2 regions of the Pseudoalteromonas sp. OF5H-5 genome follow, and region 2 is predicted to be linked to the other one. Evidence: predicted binding sites of a transcription regulator. Region 2 holds the regulator's gene; the other holds the start of a gene.
The links. The regulator sigma-54, encoded in region 2, starts transcription at its own class of promoters, with help from an activator protein. The targets are predictions, from matches to a motif close to GTTGGCACGNNNNTNGNNT.

Region 1: a site for sigma-54 is predicted at 1,822-1,840, ahead of glnA (glutamate--ammonia ligase). Genes of this name have one in related genera too.

Annotation. Positions count from the first base shown of each region.
Region 1 covers NZ_JAKGBF010000022.1:35,851-39,037, forward strand. The annotation lists gene L1271_RS22060 (DUF4124 domain-containing protein) at 1-90, opposite strand, end outside; gene glnA (glutamate--ammonia ligase) at 357-1,763, opposite strand; gene L1271_RS22070 (penicillin acylase family protein) at 2,688-3,187, shown strand, end outside.
Region 2 covers NZ_JAKGBF010000002.1:43,435-46,621, forward strand. The annotation lists gene rapZ (RNase adapter RapZ) at 1-325, opposite strand, end outside; gene ptsN (PTS IIA-like nitrogen regulatory protein PtsN) at 318-776, opposite strand; gene hpf (ribosome hibernation promoting factor) at 778-1,065, opposite strand; gene L1271_RS03070 (RNA polymerase factor sigma-54) at 1,095-2,594, opposite strand; gene lptB (LPS export ABC transporter ATP-binding protein) at 2,641-3,187, opposite strand, start outside.

The DNA of each region.
Region 1 (3,187 bases), on a different contig from region 2:
GCCGTTTTTGTCTTTCCAGCGATAGATTTTTGGATTGGACTCTGCTGCAGCATCAATGCTTGTTAGGGTTAGCGTCATGCTAACCGACATTATAAGAAACCACTGACGCACCACAACTCTCCACAGTAAACTACTGTTCATACTTTAGTATAGTGTTGTTGGAATTGCGAGTTACAAATGAGTAACTCCGATAATAAATTTATTCGAGATATTTAATTTAACCTTTTGAATTAAATTAAAAAAGCCCGTAATTACGGGCTTGAGAACACATATGATTAAGAGTGCCAGAAACGCATAATGAGTTTTGGCTCTACAAGCTCAATACCGCGGTACTGAGCGTAGTAGTCTGTTAGCGATTAAACGCTGTAGTACATTTCGAACTCAACTGGGTGAGTTGTCATGTTTAATTTTTCAACTTCTTTCGACTTAAGTGTGATGTACGCATCGATTAGGTCGTCAGTGAATACGCCACCTTGAGTTAAGAACTCACGGTCAGCATCTAGAGAAGCAAGCGCTTCGTCAAGTGATGCTGCAACTGTTGGGATTTCTGCTGCTTCTTCCGCTGGTAGGTCGTACAAATCTTTGTCCATTGCATCGCCAGGGTGGATCTTGTTGCGGATACCGTCAAGACCAGCCATCAACTGCGCTGCGAAAGCTAGGTATGGGTTCGCCGCAGGATCTGGGAAGCGTACTTCGATACGACGACCCTTTTCTGATGGGATCACCGGGATACGGATTGATGCTGAGCGGTTACGTGCTGAGTATGCAAGCATAACTGGCGCTTCAAACCCAGGTACTAGACGCTTATAAGAGTTTGTTGCTGGGTTAGTGAATGCATTGATTGCTTTAGCATGCTTAATGATACCACCAATGTAGTAAAGCGCTTCTTCAGATAGACCGCCGTACTTGTCGCCTGCGAAGATGTTCTTGCCGTCTTTAGCAAGTGATTGGTGGCAATGCATGCCTGAACCGTTATCACCAACGATTGGCTTAGGCATAAAGGTTGCTGTCTTACCGTATAGGTGAGCCATGTTGTGGATAACGTACTTCATCTCTTGGATTTCGTCTGCTTTAGTTACCATAGTATTAAAGCGAGTCGCAATCTCATTTTGACCAGCAGTTGCTACTTCGTGGTGGTGCGCTTCAACAACGTGGCCCATCTCTTCAAGTACTAAACAAGTAGCTGCACGCCAATCATTAGACGAATCTACCGGTGCTACTGGGAAGTAACCACCTTTTACGCCAGGACGGTGACCTGTGTTACCACCTTCGTAGTCTTTGTCTGAGTTCCAAGCCGCTTCTTCAGCATCAATTTTGTACATTGAGCCAGACATGTCAGTTTTAAATTTAACATCGTCAAACAAGAAGAACTCTGGCTCTGGACCGAATAATACGGTGTCTGCAATACCCGTTGAACGCATGAACTCTTCAGCGCGTTTAGCTACTGAACGTGGGTCACGCTCGTAACCCTGGTGTGTGTTTGGTTCAACCACGTCACAACGGACGATAAGCGTTGTTTCTTCTGCGAATGGGTCTAGCTTAGCACTTTCTGCATCAGGCATAAGTACCATGTCAGATTCGTTGATGCCTTTCCAACCAGCGATAGATGAGCCGTCAAACATTTTGCCGTCTTCAAAGAAGTCTTCATCGGCTTGATGATGTGGGATCGATACGTGTTGTTCTTTACCTTTTGTATCTGTGAAACGTAAGTCAACAAATTTTACGTCGTGCTCTTTAATAAAATCTAAAACCGATTGTGACATGTGTCCTCCGACTCGTTGGGTTATTTTTTGCTGCAATGTACTGCAATTGCACCTTGATAAGCGTTAATCGTGCCAATTGTTTAACTGTTTGATTTTTAGTGATTTATTTAAATTCACTGATCTGTGAACGGATGTTTTGCACTAAATTGGTGCGTAAGTGTTCCATGGTGGTGCGTAATATTTTTCCTGACAACGACACTTTCCATTTCTGTTGTAGTTGATATTGATTAAATGCTCAAGGTATCAAGATACCGAATAGCTAAAAATTGCTCGAGTATATTCAGTTGTCTGCACTAATGGTGGTCTGGTATTGAGCAGAAAATTGAAATTAATTTCTAAATTTATAGAAAAAATACATTCTAAATATTGCATATAAAGCACCTTTCTTTAGGTATTTAATCGAAACTTTTCTTTGCTCATTAACTGCTTCTTAGATTAATTTTTACATCTTTTGTTTATATACGCTAACACCAAAGAGCCCGCATTTTATAGGCGACTTTTTGTTCACCATTTATTTGTCTGTATTTAGGTGAATGATACTGCATGTGAGGAAGTTGTATGTACATTATGCAATTTTGTATTTCTCAATTGTGTCCTGTGTGTTAATTGTGTTAATCGAGTTAATTTTTGTTTTGTTTTTTGTGTTGATCAGTTTCATTTTTTGGGTACTATGTACCTGATATTAATAAGTTGAGTCTAATGTTAAAGGGGCTACTTGATGCACTCTAATAGGCTAAATTTTCGTTTGTTACTGTTGATATGCAAGGAAGAAGTAAGGTGTTTTCTCGAGAGTCATTAGCATTAAGATTTGTTATTTTAGTATTTATTCCCCTCCTTATAATCATCTCTTATTTTTACTTAGACGAGAGAGAAACTTTACCTCTGGATAATATCACATTAAGCGATAGCGCTTTGAGTAACAAAGTGAGTATCTCTAGAGATAAGTACGGAGTTCCAAATATAAGCGCGAAAAGTGATCATGATGCTTTTTTCGCTATGGGATATGTTCAAGCTCAAGATCGGCTTTGGCAAATGGAGTTACAGCGCCGACTAATTAAAGGTACTTTGAGTGAGGTCTTTGGAGCATCAACAATTGAGCGTGATAAATATATGCGTACTTTGGGGCTTGCTGATGCTGCAAAAGAGGCGCTAAAAAGTTTAGGGAAGCGGGAAAAAGGCATCTTAGTTGCCTTCTCTGAAGGAGTGAATGCGTATATCAGAGATTCTGAAAACCTACCAATTGAGTTTAGGGTTTTTGGTGTCGTTGCTTCAAATTGGTCTCCTGAAGATTCATTAATGGTAGGTAAGCTACTTTCTTACTCTCTGAGTTTTGCTGCTAATTATGAACGCGCCAGAGTACAAGCTGCCGCTAAATTACCAGTGGACTATTTACACTCAATCTATCCAGAGCTTAATGATCAGCA
Region 2 (3,187 bases):
AACGGCGTGTTTCTGAGAAGCGCTTTATCAGGGTTTGATCGTCACTGTCTAAATAAAACAGGGTAGGTTTGGCAAAGCCTGGTAAGTATTCAAGAATGTCATTAAACTCGTCCTGTTCTTTAGGTAAGTTTCTAACATCAATACTGACTGCAATTTTATTATAATTGTCCGAAACACTGCGGACTAAAGACGGCAGCAAATTGACCGGAATGTTATCCACACAATAGTAGCCTAAGTCTTCCAATACTCGAAGCGCTACAGATTTACCAGAGCCTGAGCGGCCACTGATAATGATAAGCTCGAGTCCTTTTTCTTCATCACTCATCAAGTTCACCTTGGATCACTGCATATAACTCATCATCACTTTTTGCTTGCCTAAGCATTTTGCAAAAAGACTTGTCTTTGAGTGTATCAGCAATCGCCGCTAAGGTCTTCAGGTGTTGTTGATTATCACCTTCAGGTACGATGAACGCGACAAAAATATCGACAGGCTGCTTATCTATGGCTTCAAACTGGATCCCTTGCTCGCTGACAAGCACCATAGCAAGGATTTTATCCAAACCTTCAAGTCGACCATGGGGAATGGCAATGCCTTTACCGATCCCTGTGCTGCCTAATTTCTCTCGCGCCATTAAGGCGTCCAAGATAGCATGCTGACTGGTATTTGGAATTTGGCTATGAGCCAGTTCGCTGATGTATTCTAAAATACGTTTTTTGCTATTAAAAAGGACCGCAGCTTTACTGCAGTCCTTGTTCACTAATTCACTTAATTTCATCTTAGTGTCGAGTGAGCTTCTCTTTGTGTTTAATAACTTGACGATCTAGCTTGTCGATAAGGCCATCAATTGCGGCATACATATCTTGATGCTCTGTTGATGCAAATAGCTCGCCGCCGTTTACGTGTAATGTTGCTTCTGCTTTTTGTACTAGTTTCTCGACATCAAGGATCACATGCACATTATTGATATGATCAAAGTGCCTTTCTAGCTTCGCAAACTTGTTGGTGACATAGTCTCTTAATGAGTCAGTAATTTCTACATGGCGACCAGTTAGATTTAGTTGCATAAGCATTTTTCCTTCTTGGGTTTTACGTCTTATATCAAGCTTTTACGCTGATTTGACGGTGGAATGGCTAGGGATTCACGATATTTTGCAATCGTACGTCTCGCTACCTTAATTCCTTGCTCAGCTAAGATATCTGCAATTTTGCTGTCACTCAATGGCTTCGCGGTATTCTCTGCAGCTATCAGCTTTTTGATAAGTGCTCTAATTGCTGTAGAAGAGCACTCACCTCCATTTTCCGTACTTACATGGCTAGAGAAGAAATACTTCAGCTCAAATATTCCCCGAGGTGTATGCATGTATTTTTGTGTTGTCACACGGGAAATTGTGGACTCATGCATCTCAACCATTTCAGCAACATCATTTAGCACCATAGGGCGCATTGCTTCGGGGCCATGTTCAAAGAATGCCTGTTGTTGTTGCACAATGCAATTGGTAACTTTTAATAAAGTATCATTTCGGCTTTCTAAGCTTTTAATAAACCACTTTGCTTCTTGTAAATGTGAGCGAATAAACTGACTATCCGTACTGGATTTCGCCGTTCTAGACATCGCAGCGTAATGGTCATTTACTCTTATTTTAGGCATAGCATCAGGATTTAGCTCTACGACCCAACGACCTTTTACTTTTTTCACCGATACGTCAGGGATCACATATTCAGGCTCTTCATGAATAATGCTTGCCGCAGGCTTTGGGTTAAGGCTATGTATTAACGTCATGACCTCTTTGAGATCGGCTTCTTTAAGGCGCGTTTTCTTAGCCAAAGTTCGATAGTCACGGCTGGCAAGCAAGTCGATATGCTCTGTCAGGATCATTTTTGTTTCGGCAATCCATGGGGTATCTGGGGCGAATTGGTTTAGCTGAATGCATAAGCATTCTTGTAAACTACGCGCTGCGATACCGACAGGGTCAAAAAGCTGAATGCGTTTGAGTACGGCTTCGACTTCATCTAGCTCAATAGGCTCTTCGCTATTCTCGTCATTAATGCTTTCTAAAATGTCTTCGCAAGACAGTGTTAGAATGCCTGACAGGTCGACCGCTTCAATAATCGCAATCGCAATAGCTCTATCTGTTGGACTAAATGGTGTCAGTTCGAGTTGCCACATGAGATAATCGTGGAGAGATTCAGAGGTTTCCCCTTGATAAACATTATCGTCATCGGGAAGTGGACCTGAGCTTGCAGCAGGCGCTGCACTCATATACTCGTCCCAAGTGACATCCATGGCAAGGTCATCGCTCACAGTGTCTTTGCTCATGGCGGTATCTGAGTCTATCTCATAGTCACTAACCTGCGTTTCATCGGCTGAATCTTGATTGTCGTCAGCACGGCTCTTTTCTTGGCTGTGTTGGTCAGCGTTTTCGCCGTCAGTATTATCACCTTCTTCCACTTCCAACAATGGATTGCTGTCTAATGCTTCTTGTATTTCTTGTTGCAGATCCAATGTACTAAGCTGCAGCAAGCGAATGGCTTGTTGCAGTTGCGGAGTCATTGTAAGTTGCTGCCCCATGCGCAGCTGTAATGATTGCCTCATGTATCTCTAACAATCCTTTTTAACAGTTATTAATACTACGTCTTAACTATAGCTTGAATTGTTCGCCTAGGTAGACATCTCTTACGGTTTGATCTGCCAAAACATGTTCTGGCGTGCCTGCAGCGATTAACTCACCATGTGAAACGATGTAGGCCTTTTCACATACGTCCAGTGTTTCTCTAACGTTATGATCGGTGATAAGCACACCGATACCACGGTTTTTTAGGTGCTCTATGATTGTCTTTATATCTAACACCGAAATAGGATCAACACCAGCAAAAGGTTCATCTAACAGGATAAACTTAGGGTTTGCGGCTAAAGCACGAGCAATTTCGACTCGTCTTCTTTCGCCTCCCGACAATGCCATGCCCTGTGAGTCGCGAATGTGTTGAATATTAAACTCATCCAGTAACTCGTTTAGTTCAGCTTCTCTTTCAACTTTAGATAAGTCTTTTCGAGTTTCTAAAATCGCCATCAAATTTTGATAGACCGTGAGTTTTCTAAAGATTGAAGACTCTTGCGGTAGATAGCCAATACCAAGTCGTGCACGGCTGTGCATCGGTAACAAAGTGATATCTTCGTCATCAATCTGA